4 regions of the Streptomyces sp. NPDC053750 genome follow, and region 1 is predicted to be linked to each of the others. Evidence: riboswitches for the same ligand, from Rfam matches in the RefSeq annotation. Region 1 holds a riboswitch; each other region holds the start of a gene.
The links. A riboswitch is a leader RNA that binds a small molecule or an ion and turns the genes downstream of it on or off. The one in region 1 is predicted to bind cobalamin.
Positions count from the first base shown of each region.

Region 2: it holds a riboswitch for cobalamin, as region 1 does, so the genes downstream of both, ACIGO6_RS32775 (cobalamin biosynthesis protein) here and ACIGO6_RS05980 (ABC transporter substrate-binding protein) in region 1, are expected to answer to the same signal.
Region 3: it holds a riboswitch for cobalamin, as region 1 does, so the genes downstream of both, ACIGO6_RS07760 (ABC transporter substrate-binding protein) here and ACIGO6_RS05980 (ABC transporter substrate-binding protein) in region 1, are expected to answer to the same signal.
Region 4: it holds a riboswitch for cobalamin, as region 1 does, so the genes downstream of both, ACIGO6_RS10820 (energy-coupling factor ABC transporter permease) here and ACIGO6_RS05980 (ABC transporter substrate-binding protein) in region 1, are expected to answer to the same signal.

Region 1 is NZ_JBITXB010000002.1:124,950-128,854, forward strand. It holds gene ACIGO6_RS05975 (FecCD family ABC transporter permease) at 1-990, opposite strand, end outside; gene ACIGO6_RS05980 (ABC transporter substrate-binding protein) at 987-1,952, opposite strand; cobalamin riboswitch at 2,061-2,182, opposite strand; gene ACIGO6_RS05985 (class I SAM-dependent methyltransferase) at 2,273-3,022, opposite strand; gene ACIGO6_RS05990 (MFS transporter) at 2,991-3,905, opposite strand, start outside.
Region 2 is NZ_JBITXB010000016.1:55,901-59,805, forward strand. It holds gene ACIGO6_RS32760 (class II aldolase/adducin family protein) at 1-230, opposite strand, end outside; gene ACIGO6_RS32765 (anion permease) at 455-1,705, shown strand; gene ACIGO6_RS32770 (hypothetical protein) at 1,723-1,944, shown strand; cobalamin riboswitch at 2,094-2,237, shown strand; gene ACIGO6_RS32775 (cobalamin biosynthesis protein) at 2,337-3,302, shown strand; gene ACIGO6_RS32780 (cobyric acid synthase) at 3,299-3,905, shown strand, end outside.
Region 3 is NZ_JBITXB010000002.1:505,044-508,948, reverse strand. It holds gene ACIGO6_RS07770 (ABC transporter ATP-binding protein) at 1-454, opposite strand, end outside; gene ACIGO6_RS07765 (FecCD family ABC transporter permease) at 451-1,491, opposite strand; gene ACIGO6_RS07760 (ABC transporter substrate-binding protein) at 1,488-2,570, opposite strand; cobalamin riboswitch at 2,633-2,819, opposite strand; gene ACIGO6_RS07755 (M56 family metallopeptidase) at 2,848-3,780, opposite strand; gene ACIGO6_RS07750 (BlaI/MecI/CopY family transcriptional regulator) at 3,787-3,905, opposite strand, start outside.
Region 4 is NZ_JBITXB010000003.1:310,677-314,581, reverse strand. It holds gene ACIGO6_RS10830 (chloride channel protein) at 1-618, shown strand, start outside; gene ACIGO6_RS10825 (potassium channel family protein) at 720-1,190, shown strand; cobalamin riboswitch at 1,283-1,470, shown strand; gene ACIGO6_RS10820 (energy-coupling factor ABC transporter permease) at 1,500-2,213, shown strand; gene ACIGO6_RS10815 (energy-coupling factor ABC transporter substrate-binding protein) at 2,210-2,548, shown strand; gene cbiQ (cobalt ECF transporter T component CbiQ) at 2,549-3,298, shown strand; gene ACIGO6_RS10805 (ATP-binding cassette domain-containing protein) at 3,295-3,905, shown strand, end outside.

The sequences.
Region 1 (3,905 bases):
GGCGATGTCGGCCCAGATGAGGAAGACCGCTCCGCCGAGTGCCGCCGTCGGCAGGACCCGGCGGTGGTCGCCGCCGACGAACAGGCGCACGATGTGGGGCATCATCAGGCCGACGAAGCCGATCGGTCCGGCCCCCGCGACCAGCACGCCCGTGACGAGGGAGAGCAGCACGAACAGCCGGGCACGGAACCGGGCCACGTCCAGCCCCATCGTGGTCGCCGCCTCCTCGCCGGCCAGCAGCAGGTTCAGGTTTCGGGCCTGCGCCATGAGGACGCCGACGCCGAGCAGCAGGGCCGTGCCCGGCAGCCACAGCGTGCCCCAGTTGACGCCGCCGAGGCCGCCCAGGGTCCAGGCGAGGACCGCGCGGGCCTCGTTGCCCCGGTCGGTGGTGAGCAGCAGCAGATCGAGGACCGCGGTGAGCACCGCCGCGACCGCCACCCCGGACAGCACCAGCCGCGCCGAGGTGATGCGTCCGCCGGTGCGGGCGGTGGCGTACACGAGCAGAAGCGAGCCCAGGGCGCCCACGAAGGCGGCCACCGACAGGGAGACCGGCCCGAAGAGGGTGACCCCGAACACGATCACCGAGACCGCGCCGAGGGACGCCCCCGAGGAGACACCCAGCAGATACGGCTCGGCGAGCGGGTTGCGCACCAGGGCCTGCAGCGCGGTGCCGATCACCGCCAGGCCGGCGCCGGTGACCGCACCGAGCAGCACCCGCGGCGCCCGCACGTCCACCACGATGGTCTCCCGCGCCCGCGACCAGTCCGGCTCCTGCCAGTCGGCACCCAGCGCGTGCGTCACGATGCCCCACACCTGGCCGGGCGGCACCTGGACAGAGCCGATTGCGAGGCCCGCCGTGGCGGAGACCATGAGCAAGGCGGTGAGTACGAGCAGTGTGACGGCCAGCTTTGTACGGCTCACCCCTGACTCGTCGGCCTTCCGCCGTCGAACCGTCCGCTCGGCGGACGTGTCGGTGGCGGCCTGGGTCACCGGAAGCTCTCGGGGTGCAGTCCGCGGGCCAGGTCGTCGACCGCGTAGGCCGAGCGGATGCCGACCAGGGTGGCGGTCAGCGGCAGGACGACGAACCGTTTGTTCCTGACGGCGGGTACGTCGGCGAGCGCGGGCTGGGAGAGCAGGAACTTCTTCTTCTGTTCGACGCTTCCGGCGCCCGCGTAGTCGTAGATGGCGATGACTTCCGGCTTGCGCTCGACGACCTGTTCCCAGGAGACGTCGCCGAAGACGTCGTCGAGGTCGGCGAAGACGTTCTCGCCGCCGGCCAGCCGGATGAGCTCGGTGCCCAGGCTCTTGCCGCCCGCGGTGAAGGCGCTCTTGTCGCCGCTGTCGTAGACGAAGACGGGCACCTGGGGCTCGCCCTTGACGGCGGTGGTGGCCTTGTCGACGCGCGCCTTGAGGTCGGTGACCAATTCGTCCGCCCGGTCGGGCACGCCGAAGATCTTGCCGATGGTGCGGATCTCGTCGTAGGTGTCCTTCATCGTCACCCGCCTCTCGCCGCAGTACTCGCGGTTGAGGTAGGTGTCGATGCCGGCGTCGGCGAACGCCTTCCGGGAGCGGCCCTCGTTCTCGGCGAAGGCGCTGCCGTAGCCGCCGTAGACGAAGTCGGGTTCGGCGTCCAGGATCTTCTCGAACGACGGTTCCTTCTTCGCCAGTTCGGGGATCGCCTCGTAGTCCTTCTTCAGCTCGGGCAGGACGGCGGAGTCGGGGAAGGCCGTGCCGACCATGCGGTCCTTCAGGCCGAGGGCGAGCATGAGTTCCGCCGGGTGCTGGTGGATGGTGATCACCCGCGACGGCGGCCTGTCGTACGTCGTCCTCACGCCGCAGTTGTCGATGGTGACCGGGAAGCCCACGGGCACGGCCGCGGTGGCCTTCGCGTCGCCGTTGCTCTCGTCGGACGAGCCGCAGCCGGTGGTCAGCAGCAGGGATGAAAGAGCCATGGCAGCGGCCGTGGCGCGAAGGAACCCGCGCGTGTGGGCAGGGGTGAACAAGGGGGACACGTGAAGCCTCCTGGAGTCCGCGCTCCTCGGATCGGGCCCGCGACGGACCAGTGTCCTGACTCCCGGATCGGCGTTCCCTCCGCCTTCCCGCGCGGTGCGCAGTGGCATGTCGGAGGGGCGCTCCTCGGTCACAGTGGCGGGACCGTGCCGGATTCGCACCGGCTTCCTGTCTCCCGTCGCGGCGATGACCACGTGATCCTACGTTCCCCCGAGGCGACGGCAAAAGGGCGTGCGGACCCGGCCGCACGCCCCGCGCCCCCTCACGCTTCGCGGACCGCCCGGAGGACGAGCCGCTCGGCACTCTCGTCGTAGGGGCGCCCGTCGAACCCGCCGAAGACCTCCACGCGGCCGAACCCCACCTCCTCGGCCATCCGCCGCAGCTCCACCGCGCTGTACACGAACCACGTCAAGGTGGCCCGCGTCACCCGCTCGCCCCGGACCAGCACCCACTCGCTGCGCAGCCGCGCCCACTCGTCCAGCACGGTGTCGGTCTGCACCATCACGTCGTCGCCCCGCCGCACCACCTTGGGCGGGGTGACCCTGCGGGCCAGGAGCTCCTTCCCGGCGAGGTCCAGGACGAGCGTGCCGCCGGGCGCCAGACAGGTATGCATGGTGCGCAGCACGCGCGCGTTGTCGGCGGGATCCTCGAAGTACCCGAAGGAGGTGAACATGTTGAGGACGACGTCGAAACCGCCCGGTGCCTCGTACTCGCGTGCGTCGGCCCGCACGTACGTCACCTCGACACCGGCGTCGGCCGACCGCTTGTGTGCCCGGTCCAGCATGGCCGGGCTCAGGTCCACTCCGGTCACGCGGTAGCCGCGGCGGGCGAGCGGCACGGTGAACACCCCCGGCCCGCAGCACAGGTCCAGCACGCGCGCCCCCTGCGGGAAGGCCAGCAGGGGAGAGGTGTCCAGCAGCTCCTCGGCCTGCTCGTAGCGCTGCTCGGAGAAGAGGAAGTCATGGAACTCGGTCCAGAAGTCATCGTCCTGGAATCCGCCCGTCCGTGTCATCGCGCGTCAGTGCTCCTTCATGGTCGCCGTCGGGGACAGGGGGCCGCGCCGTGCGACGGCGCAGCGTGAGCAGCAGAGGGGGAAGCAACAGACACTGGGCGGCTGCCAGCAGCCAGAACCAGCCGGTGTGCCCGGCCCGTTCACCGAGGCCGTACAACTGCCCGCCCAGCACGCCGCTCGCGCAGGCGCCCAGGCCCGCGGCCAGCCGCTGCTGGCCGAAGACCACGGCGTCGGAGCGAGGACTGCGGCGCAGCGCCTCCAGGTCGTTCTTGAGGAACAGCACGATGTCGCCCAGGGTGATCAGCGCTCCGCCCGCCAGCAGTGCCGTCCGGGTACCGGCCGCCAGCACGGCCAGGCCCGCCGCCAGGCCCGTGAAGCCGACCGCGAGGGCGAGGGCGTACGGCATGCGCCGGATCAGGTCGGAGGCGAGCGGCTGTACGACGATGACCAGCGTGAAGCAGAGCAGCAGCACCACGCTGTAGAACGCGCTGGAGGCGCGCTCGACGGCGTACACCGCCAGGAAGTGCTGGAAGTGGAAGTAGAGGTAGAACGCCAGGGCGTTGGCGACGAAGGGCAGGAGTGCCACGCTGGCCAGGAGACCCGAGGGGACCGTTTCCCTTGATCCGGTGGGGTCTTCCCCTTCTGTCCCGGGCAGCCGCGCATGTCCCACCGTGACCGCGAGGAACAGCGCCGTGACGGCCGCGAACAGCCAGCCGGGCGACGACAGGACGAACGGCCCGGCGATCAACGGGCCCACGGCCATGCCCGCGTTGAGTGCCGCGTTGCCCGCCGACAGGTACGCCGGGCGACGCTCGTCGTCGACCCCGTGCACCAGGTACGCCTTGTTCGCGGGCAGGTAGAGCGCGGCACCGCAGCACGTCAG
Region 2 (3,905 bases), on a different contig from region 1:
CGGCCGTCGAGGTCGACGCCGGTGATGTCGTCAAGGGCCAGACGGTCGTACGGGACCCCCGAAGGAGTGACCAGGACCGTGTCGTCGACGCGCACCGAGACGTTGCCCGAGGTGCCCACGACCAGCCCGTCCGCCACCGTCCGCCGAGCCGTCGCGACGAGTGCCTCCCAGGCCGCCTCCCTGGCCCGCTCCCCGTCCGCGCCTACCCCTCCGACCCGCGAATACGTCACAGTCACCGCCTCCTCCCGCGCATCCTGCGCCCCTGTCGTTAACGCCGCCGACCGGCCTCGCGGCGATCCTGCCAGGCACGTCTCCGGAGAGCATCGGGCCGGGTACGCAGAGGGAGGTGGCGCCACCGCTTCCGGTCACCGTGAGGCCCAGCTCAGTTCATCTTCCGTTCACCCTGGTTACCTACGTTCAACAAGCCAATGACCTCGAACGATTGCCTGGGTAAATGGAAAGCTTCTCGCTGATCCTCGCGATTGTGGTGGTAACCGCACTCGCGTTCGATTTCACGAACGGTTTCCACGACACCGCGAACGCGATGGCAACGACCATTTCGACCGGTGCACTCAAGCCCAAGGTGGCGGTGGCCATGTCCGCCGTCCTCAACCTTGTGGGCGCCTTTCTCTCGGTGGAGGTCGCCAACACGATCTCCAAGGGTCTCGTCGACGAGACCGGCATCCGTCCCGAGGTCATCTTCGCCGCCCTGGTCGGCGCGATCCTCTGGAATCTGCTGACGTGGCTGGTCGGACTGCCGTCCAGCTCCTCGCACGCCCTCATGGGCGGTCTGATCGGTGCCGCCGTCGCCTCGGCCGGCGTCGGCGCGGTCCACGGCGACGTGCTCGTCACCAAGGTGCTCCTGCCGGCGATCGCCGCCCCGATCGTCGCGGGCGTCGCGGCGATGCTGGGCTCCCGGCTGACGTACCGGCTCGGCCGCAAGGCCGACGGCAAGGCCGCCGCGAAGGGCTACCGCGCCGGGCAGATCGCCTCCGCCGGCCTGGTCTCGCTGGCCCACGGCACCAACGACGCCCAGAAGACGATGGGCATCATCACCCTCGCCCTGGTCGCCGGCGGCGCCCTCGCCCCCGACTCCGACCCGCCCATGTGGGTCATCCTGTCCGCGGGCGTCGCCATCGCGCTCGGCACCTACCTCGGCGGCTGGCGCATCATCCGCACCATGGGCAAGGGCCTGACCGACCTCCAGCCGCAGCAGGGCTTCGCCGCCCAGACCAGCGCCGCCACGGTCATCCTGGCCTCCTCCCACCTCGGCTTCTCCCTCTCCACCACGCACTCGGTCTCCGGCGCCGTGATGGGCGCGGGCCTCGGCCGCAAGGGCGGTGTGGTCCGCTGGTCCACGGCCACCCGGATGTTCGTCGCCTGGGGTCTGACCCTGCCGGCCGCGGCCCTGGTCGCCGCGCTCGCCGAGTGGGTCTGCGGCTTCGGCGACTGGGGCACGGCGCTCGTCGCGGGCTTCCTGGTCGTCTCCAGCGCCGCCATCTGGAAGATCTCCCGCCGCGAGGTCGTCGACCACACCAACGTCGTCGACGTCGACGAGCCCGAGCCGGCCGGCGTGGTCACCACGGCCATGGCCGCCGTGTCCCCGCCCCCGACGGGCACGACCGAGGAGCCGGCGGCCACCGTCCCGGCCCCGGCGCACGAAACCAAGGCCGCGGCCGCCCCGTCGCCCGCCACCACCGTCTGAGCCGGAAGAGAACCTCCATGAGCATCGACTGGGCAGCCCTCGGCTCCGTCTTCGGGGTCAGCCTCGTGGTCACCGTGGCCCTGGTGGGCCTGTTCACCCTCGGCATCGCCGGCCTCTCCCGCCAGGAGCGGGCCGCCGCCGAGGGAGGCTCCGCGGGCCTCGCGGTCACCGGCGCGTACGCGTGCTTCGCGGCCTGCGCGGCGGCGGTGGCGTACGGCATCTACCTGATCGTCGCCTGACCCTCGACGGACTCACCGCACACGCCGACGAGGCGGGGCGCGGGACGGACTGCAACCGTCCCGCGCCCCGCCTCTTTCCGTGCCGGCGCACACCGCCCGCGTGTGGGCCTTCGCACACTCCCCCGTCGCAGGTCAACGCCAGGTTGACGGGTGTTCGCGGGCCGTGGTGGACTTCCGGAGCCATCTACGGCGGCAGGAGAGGAAGCCCGGTGCGAATCCGGCGCGGTCCCGCCACTGTGACCGGGGAGCAGATCCCCGGGAGCCAGGAACTCTCACCGCCGGTCTCTTCGAACCAGGGCGTGGACACCCTGAGTGAGGACGCAACGCGATGCTCGGCTGCCGATCGACGTTCAGTACCAGGTACCTGCCTGACCGTGTGACCGGCTGAGCCCGTGCCTGCCGAACGCGTCTTCGCGTACGGCGCCGCCGCCGGCCTCCTCGGTGACCTCCTCCTCGGTGATCCACGCCGTGGACACCCGGTCGCCGCGTTCGGTCGTGCCGCGGGTGCCGTGGAACGGGTGCTGTGGCGTGACCACCGGGGCTGGGGCGCGCTGCACACCGCCGTGTGCGCCGGTGGCGCCGCCACCCTCGGGCTGGCCGCCTCCCGTGCCGTACGCCGCTCCCCCGTCGCCTCCGTCGCCCTGACCGGCGCCGCCACCTGGGCGGTCGTCGGCGGGACCTCGCTCGCCCGGGAGGCGCGCGCCGTCGGGCGGGCCCTGGAGTCCGGGGACGTCGAGGCGGCCCGGGCCCGGCTGCCCCACCTGTGCGGGCGCGACCCGCAGGCCCTGGACGCCGACGGGATCGCCCGCGCGGTCGTGGAGTCCGTCGCCGAGAACACCTCGGACGCGGTGGTGGGCGCGCTGGTGTGGGGCGCCGTGGGCGGAGTGCCCGGGCTGCTCGGCTTCCGGGCCGTGAACACCCTGGACGCCATGGTCGGCCACAAGTCCCCCCGGTACCGGCGGTACGGCTGGGCCTCGGCCCGGCTCGACGACCTGGCCGGCTGGCCGGGGGCCCGGCTGACCGCCGTACTGGCCACGGTGGCCGGCGGCGACCCGCGGGGCGCCGTACGGGCCTGGCGCGCGGACGCCGCCCAGCACCCCAGTCCCAATGCCGGGCCCGTCGAGGCGTCGTTCGCGGGCGCCCTGGGCGTGCGGCTCGGCGGGACGCTCTCCTACGGCGGGCGGGTCGAACACCGGCCCGTCCTCAACGGGGCGGCGGGGCGCGCCGTCCGCGCCGGTAGCGGCGACATCGACCGGGCCGTGCGGCTCTCCCGGCGCGTGGGCTGGCTGGCGCTGGGCGTGTGCGCGGGCGCGCGGCTGCTCGGCCGCCGGGTTCTCACGAAGGGACGTACGTCATGAGCGGTGGCCTCCTCGTCGCCGGCACCACCTCCGACGCCGGCAAGAGCGTCGTCACCGCCGGGATCTGCCGCTGGCTGGTGCGGCAGGGCGTGAAGGTCGCGCCCTTCAAGGCGCAGAACATGTCCCTCAATTCGTTCGTGACCCGCGAGGGCGCCGAGATCGGGCGGGCGCAGGCCATGCAGGCCCAGGCGTGCCGGGTGGAGCCGACCGCGCAGATGAACCCGGTGCTGCTCAAGCCGGGCGGCGAGCGCAGCAGCCAGGTCGTGCTGCTCGGCAAGCCGGTCGGCGAGATGAGCGCCCGCGGCTACCACGGCGGACGGCAGCAGCAGTTGCTCGGCACCGTGCTGGACTGTCTGGCCGAACTGCGGGGCACGTATGACGCGGTGATCTGCGAGGGGGCGGGCAGTCCGGCCGAGATCAACCTGCGCCGGACCGACATCGTGAACATGGGGATCGCCCGGGGCGCCGGGCTGCCCGTGCTGGTGGTCGGCGACATCGACCGGGGCGGGGTCTTCGCCTCGTTCTTCGGGACGGTGGCGCTGCTCGCGCCCGAGGACCAGGCGCTGGTGGCCGGGTTCCTCGTCAACAAGTTCCGCGGTGACG
Region 3 (3,905 bases), 380 kb from region 1:
CGCGGGCGATCTGGACGCGTTGCCGTTCGCCGCCGGAGAGGGTGTGCCAGAGCCGGTCGGCCTGCCCGGTCAGACCGGTGCGCTCCAGGGCGTCCGTGACCGCCTCCTCGTCGGCCGCCGAGGCCGGGACCCAGGCGCGGCGGTGCGGGATCCGGCCGAGCCGGACCACGTCCCGCACGGTCAGCTCGACCTGGGTGTCCGCCTGCTGCTCGACCACGGCCACCCGCCGGGCGACGTCCCGGCGGCCCACCCGGTCCAGCGGGCGGCCGTCGAGGGTGACGACGCCGCCGGCCGGGGCGAGGACGCCGGAGAGCAGCCGCAGCAGGGTGGACTTGCCCGAGCCGTTGGGGCCGAGCAGACCGGTCGTCGCGCCGGCCCGGGGGCTCAGGCTGACGCCGTCCAGGATCAGCCGCCCGCCGGCGGCGCGGGAGACCCGCTCGGCGCTCAGCGTCACCGTGCCCTCCGGGTGCGATGGAGTACGAGCACGAAGACGGGCACACCGATCAGCGAGGTCACCACGCCCACCGGGACCTCCTGGGGTTCGAGGACGGTACGGGCCAGGGTGTCGACCCAGACCAGGAACACCGCACCGGCGAGCGCGCAGACCGGCAACATCCGGGCGTGGCCGGGGCCGGTCAGCGCCCGTACGGCGTGCGGCAGTACCAGGCCGACGAAGCCGATGGCGCCGGCCGAGGCGACCAGGGCCGCGGTGAGCAGTGCGGTGGCGCACAGCAGCACCAGCCGGGTGCGGGCGACGTGGACGCCGAGCGTGGCCGCGGCGTCCTGGCCGAAGGCGAAGGCGTCCAGCGTCCGGGCGTACCCGAGGCACACGGCCAGGACCGGCAGCAGGACCGCGGTGCCGGTCCATACATCCGTCCAGTCCGCGCCGCCGAGCGAGCCGAGCAGCCAGAACAGCACGCCGCGGGTGGTCTCGGCGTCGGCCGCGGTCATCACCACGAAGGAGGTGAGCGCCGAGAACAGCTGCATCGCCGCCACGCCCGCGAGCACCACACGGTCCGTGGAGCCGCCCAGGCTGTGGCTCAGCAGCATCACCAGCGCGAACGAGCACACCGCCCCGAGGAAGGCGCCGCCCGAGACGGACAGCGCGCCACCGCCCACGCCGAGGACGACGACCAGGACGGCCCCGGTCGAGGCGCCGGAGGAGACGCCCAAAACGAAGGGGTCGGCGAGCGGGTTGCGCAGCAGGGACTGGAGTACGGCCCCGCACACGGCGAGTCCGGCGCCGCACACCGCGGCGAGGAGGGTGCGGGGCAGCCGCAGATCCCAGACGATGCCGTCGCGGATCGGCGTGACGTCCGCGGCGCCGGGGCTGCCGCCGAGGTGGGCGACGACCACGGACCACACCTCCGTGACGCCGACGTCCGCCGGGCCGATGGTGACGGCGACGGCCACGGAGGCGCACAGGGCGGCGATCCCGGCGGCCGTCCACACGGGGTACCGGCGGCCGGTCGGGCGTAGGGCGGAGGTCACTTGGTGAGCCCGTGGGAGCGCAGCGCCGCCGCCAGCTTCTCCACGCCCTCGACGGTGCGGACGGTGGGGTTCATGGCCTGTCCGCTGAGCAGCACGTACCGCTTCTTCCGGACGGCGGTCATGTTCCTGGTGACGGGGTGGGACTCCAGGAACTCGATCTTCTTCGCTGCCGTTTCGGCGGTCTGGGACCTGCGGGTGAGGTCGCCGAGGACCAGGACGTCGGGGTCGCGGTCGGCGACGGTCTCCCAGCCGATCTGCGGCCATTCCTCGCGGGTGTCGTCCATGACGTTCTTCGCGCCGACCGCGCGGGTCATGATGCCGGGGGCGCCGCAGCAGCCCGCCAGGTAGGGCGAGGTGGAGTTGGCGAACCAGTACATGACGGTGACGCCGGAGGCGTCGATGCCCGCGGTCGCCCTGTCGACGCGGGCCCTGAGGTCGGCGACCAGCCTCTCGCCGCGCTCCTCGACGTCGAAGACCCGGGCGAGGTCGCGGACTTCGCCGTACACGGTCTCCATGGTCAGTGGCTCGCTGCGGCTGCCGTCGCCGTCGCCGCTGTTGTCCTTGCCGACGCAGTCGGACGGGGACAGGTAGGCCGGCACGCCCAGTTCGGTGAACTGCTCGCGGGTGGCGACGCCGCCGGTGCCGAGGGTGGAGGCGAAGGAGGCGGCGACGAAGTCGGGTTCGGCGTCCAGGACCGTCTCGAAGGACGGCATGTCGTCGGCGAGCCGGGGCACACCGGCGTTCGCCTTCTCCAGGCCCTTCATGACCGGGTCGGTCCAGGTGGCGGTGCCCGCCAGGCGGTCGGCGAGGCCGAGTGAGAGCAGGATCTCCGTGGTGCCCTGGTTGAGGGAGACCGCCCGCCGGGGCGGCGCGGTGATCTTCACCTCCTGCCCGCAGTCGGTGACGGTGCGTGGATAGCCGGCGGCCCCGGCCGCCGCGGCGGAGTCGGTGGCGGGCGCTCCGGAGCCGCAGGCGGACGCCAGCAGGGCGCCGGACAGCAACAGGACGGGACCACGGAGCGAACGGCGGGAACGGGGGAAGCGGGCGATGCGGCGGGAGCCGACGGGGCGTGCGGGCAAGGAAGATCCTCTGGCGTCGAGGGCTCATGCGCGAAGCCCGTTCGTACGGTGCGGCCCGCGCCGTACCGCGCGCGGGTGCCAGCAGGTCTTCGGACTCGGGATCGACCGGTCGGGACGCCTTCCCGGACGGCGTGTGCCGCCCAGTGGCCCGTGTCCCGCCCGTCCCCCTCACCGCTGCGCGTCAGCTCCGGATTCTCACCGGATTCCCTGACCCACCAGGTGGGTTCGACTGGCTCCCGCAAGCTACCACAGGGTCACCTGCCGTTGATCAGGTCGGTCACAGGGGCGTCGCGGCGCGGAGGATGAGGAACATGGTGACGGCGGCGTTCGCGGACGACATCGCGGAGACGGCGGTTCCGGCGGCCGCCGCCCATGCCGCGAGGCCCACCGAGGTGAACACCGAGGGCCAGGTGCGGACCGTCGGCGCGGGGCCCAGCAGGGCGGCCACCCGGCGCGGCACCGGGCCGGGCGCCGCGAGGCCGGCGAGGGTGGCGACCGGAGTGCCCCGGGAGACGAGGGCCGCCTTGCCGATCGCGGTCGCCACCGCACGGCGGTCTCCGACGGTCCGCGCGGCGGCCTCGTCCGCCCACCGCTCCGCCGTATAGGCCACGGCGCTCCGCAGGGGCCGCAGGAACGGGTTGGCCAGCGCGGCGAGCCGGACGGCGAGCAGGAAGCGGTGGTGCCGGGCGGCGAGATGGGCCCGCTCGTGGGCGAACAGCGCGCGCCGCTCGGCCGGTTCGAGGCAGTCGAGCAGGGCCGTGCTCACCACCACACGGTCCCGGCGTCCGCCGGGCAGCGCGTACGCGTACGGCACGTCGTCCGGAAGCACGGCCACGCCGGTGCCCGGCAGTCCGGCCAGCGCGCGGTGGGCACGGCGGCGCACCCGGCCGTGCCGCCACAGGGCCCGCGCCGAGGCCACCACCACGGCGCACAGTGCGGGGATCGCGGCCTTGCCGACGACCTCGTCGTACGGCACCGCCGCCCGGACCTCGGGGTCCGACCAGCCGTCGGGCAGGGGGTTGCCCGGCAGCTGAGCGGTGCCCACCACCATCACCAGGGCCAGGCACACCGTGCTGCACAGGGCCATCACCGCGGCGACGGCGGTGAGCAGCCTGGTCGCGGTCCGCGGGTGCAGATGCTGTTCGGCCAGCCGGGCGATCGGCCATGCCGTCAGCGGCAGGACCAGGGGCAGGAAGACGAAGACCCCCATGAGGCGTCAGTCTTCCCCCGCGTCACGCGCGTGCCCCAGCAGTTCGCGCAGCAGCCGCTCGTCGTCCGGCTCGAGGCCGGTGACGAAGCTGGCCAGCACCGCTTCCCGGTCGCTCTCGGCGTCCA
Region 4 (3,905 bases), on a different contig from region 1:
GCCGAGGCCGCGCTGTCCGGCCAGGCCACCCTCGCCGAGCTCGCCGCGCATCCGCATGCCTGGTCCGTGGGCGCGCTGGTCGCGCTGGTCGCGTGCAAGGGGCTGGCCTGGGGCATCGCGCTGGGCAGTCTGCGCGGCGGCCCGATCTTCCCCGCCGTACTGCTGGGCGCGGCGACGGCCATGGCCTGCTCCGGCCTGCCCGGCTTCGGCCCGACCCCGGCCCTCGCCCTCGGCATCTCCGCCGCCGCGGCCGCGGTGACGGGCCTGCCGCTGGCCAGCTCGGTCCTGGCGGTGCTGTTGATGGGCGGTGACGCGTACGACCAGATGCCGCTGATCGTCATCGCGTCGGTCGTCGCCTTGATCGTCTCGCAGTTGGTACGGCGTGGGGAGCCGGGGCGGGGACCCGGACCGGGGCCCGGCTCAGGACCGGGGCCGGGGCCCGAACCGGGGCCGGGGCCGGGGCCCGAACCGGGGCCGGGGCCGGGGCCCGAACCGGGACCGGGGCCGAGGCCCGAACCGGGACCGGGGCCGAGGCCGGGGCCGGGCCAGAAACCGGAGCCGGGACCGAAACCCGGGCCGGCGGCGGCCGGAGGGCCGGCGGCGGAGACGGCACCGTGACGGAGCGTCGGGCCGCCCCCGGCCGAAAGGGCCGCACCCCACCGCGTGCCACCTGGCGCGCGGCCCGGCCCTGGCTCTGGCGGGCCGGTGCCGCCGTGGCCATGGTCGTGGCCTACTTCCTGCTCCCCCTCGACCACCTGGGCCCCGAGCGCCCCGTGCTGAGCTGGCTGCTGTTCACCGTGCTGCTGATCCTCGTGGCCGTGCTGCTGGTCCGCGAGGTCCGTGACGTCCTCGTCGAGCGGCCGGGCACCCGGCCCGGTCTGTTCATCGCGCTGCTGATCGTTCTGTGCATGCACGTCTTCGCCGCCGCCTACTACACCCTCGCCAAGCAGCCGGGCCAGTTCACCGGCCTGGGCACTCGCGTCGACGCTCTGTACTTCACCGTGGTCACGCTCGCCACCGTCGGCTACGGCGACATCACCCCGCGGGGAGAGGCGGCACGGGTCGTCACCATCCTGCAGATCCTCTACACCTTCGTGTTCCTCACCGCCGCGGCGACCGCGCTGAGCCGGCGGGTGCGCGACATGGTGGTCCGGCGGACGGAACGGGACCCACCTGAACAACGTGACTGACGGCTCTTTGCGCAGCCCCGAGGCCTGCGAGCCGGGCGGGCACGGAGTCCGGCCGGCGCGGAGGCCCGCTTGTCACCACCCCCGTGGGAGCACTACTGTCGCCACGCCTTGGTGAACGGGAAATCCGGTGTGATGCCGGTGCGGCCCTCGCCACTGTGAATCGGGAAGTCCGGCTCCGGCCCTCGCGGGCAGCCACTGGATCGCTTGCGATCCGGGAAGGCGGAGCACGGGCGTGTGGTACCCGTCAGCCAGGAGACCGGCCAAGGCGCGTCGTCCATCCACGAGGTGCTGGAGAGGGTCTGCTGAGCCATGCACATAGCCGAGGGCTTTCTGCCACCGGCGCACGCGATCGCCTGGGGTGTCGCGTCCGCGCCGTTCGTCGTCCACGGAGTACGGTCACTCACCCGTGAGGTCAGGGAGCACCCGGAGAGCACGTTGCTCCTCGGCGCCTCCGGGGCCTTCACGTTCGTGCTGTCGGCCCTGAAACTGCCGTCCGTCACCGGAAGTTGTTCGCACCCCACCGGCACCGGTCTGGGCGCCATCCTGTTCCGGCCGCCGGTCATGGCGGTGCTGGGCACCATCACCCTGCTCTTCCAGGCGCTGCTGCTCGCGCACGGCGGGCTCACCACGCTCGGTGCCAACGTCTTCTCGATGGCGATCGTCGGCCCCTGGGCCGGATACGCGGTCTACAGACTGCTGCGCCGCTACGACGTGCCGCTGATGGTCACGGTGTTCTGCGGGGCGTTCGTCGCCGACCTGTCCACCTACTGCGTCACCAGCGTGCAGCTGGCGCTGGCCTTCCCGGACCCGGGCAGCGGGTTCCTGGGCGCGCTCGGCAAGTTCGGGTCCATCTTCGCCGTCACACAGATCCCGCTCGCGGTGAGCGAGGGCCTGCTCACGGTGGTCGTGATGCGGCTGCTGGTGCAGTCCAGCAAGGGTGAACTGACCCGGCTGGGCGTGCTGTTGACGAAGACGGGGACCACGGGAGCCAAGGGGACCAAGGGACAGGCGGTGGCCCGATGAGTCGCAACGCGAAGATCAACGCCCTGCTGCTGCTCGCCGTGGCCGCGCTCGCGGTGCTGCCGCTGGTGCTGGGCCTCGGCGACCACAAGGAGGAGCCGTTCGCCGGTGCCGACGCCGAGGCGGAGACGGCGATCACCGAGATCGAGCCGGACTACGAGCCGTGGTTCTCCCCGCTGTACGAGCCGCCGTCCGGGGAGATCGAGTCGGCGCTGTTCGCCGTGCAGGCCGCGATCGGTGCGGGGGTGCTGGCGTACTACTTCGGGCTGCGCCGGGGCCGGCGACAGGGCGAGGCGCGGGCAGTGGAGGCGCTGCGGGACGCCCCCGCGGGGGACTGAGTGCTGCCGATCGACGCGGCGGCGCACAGCAGTCGGTGGCGCCGCCGCCATCCCGTGGACAAGGCCGTGCTCGGTCTCGGCCTGACCGTGCTGGCGATCTCCCTGCCGGCCTGGCCGGGCGCGGCGCTGGTGCTGGTCACCGCGCTCGCCGTACTGCTCGGTCCGGCGGGTGTGCCGGGACGCCGGCTGTGGCGGGCGTACCGGGTGCCGCTGGGCTTCTGCGTGACCGGGGCGCTGCCGCTGCTGGTGCAGGTCGGGGGTCCGGACGGGTTCCTGACGGCGGCGGACGGCGGCCCGGTGCGCGCCGGTGAGCTGCTGCTGCGCACCTCGGCGGCCTCCCTCGGGGTGCTGCTGTTCGCGTTCACCACGCCGATGTCCGACCTGCTGCCCCGTCTGGTGCGGGCCGGGGTGCCGGCGCCGGTGGTCGACGTGGCGCTGGTGACGTACCGCATGAGTTTCCTGCTGCTGGACTCGATGCGGCGGATCCGTGAGGCGCAGGCCGCGCGGCTGGGCCACACCACGCGGGCCGCAGCGTGGCGTTCGCTCGGCGGGCTGGGCGCCACGGCGTTCGTGCGGGCCTTCGACCGGGCGACGCGGCTCCAGTCGGGGCTCGCGGGGCGCGGCTACGACGGCACCCTGCGCGTCCTGGTCCCCGAGGCCCGCGTCTCCGTGCCCTTCACGGCGGCGAGCGTCGCGCTGCTGGCGGCGCTGGCCGCCCTCACTTTCGTACTGGAAAGGCCACTGTCGTGAGCGAGACGATCGAGACGACGGCGACGACCGCGTCGGTGCTGGTTGCCCTGCGCGGCGTGTCCTTCGGGTACGAGGAGGGCCCGGAGGTGCTCACCGGCCTGGACTTCGCGGTGCGCGAGGGGCGCGCGCTCGCGCTGCTGGGCCCCAACGGCAGTGGCAAGACCACGCTGATGCGGCTGCTCAGCGGCGGACTGCGGCCGCACGCCGGGACGTTGACGGTCGACGGGGCGCCGGTGACGTACGACCGCAAGGGACTGACCCGGCTGCGGACCACGGTGCAGCTGGTGGTGCAGGACCCGGACGACCAGCTCTTCGCCGCGTCCGTCGGCCAGGACGTGTCCTTCGGGCCGCTGAACCTCGGCCTGTCCGACGGGGAGGTCCGCTCCCGGGTCGACGAGGCGCTCGTCGCGCTGGACATCGCCGCGCTGGCCGACCGGCCCACGCATCTGCTGTCGTACGGGCAGCGCAAGCGGACCGCGATCGCCGGTGCCGTCGCGATGCGGCCGAGGGTGCTGATCCTCGACGAGCCGACCGCCGGGCTCGACCCGGACGGGCAGGAGCGGCTGCTCACCACCCTGGACCGGCTGCGCGCGGGCGGCACCACCGT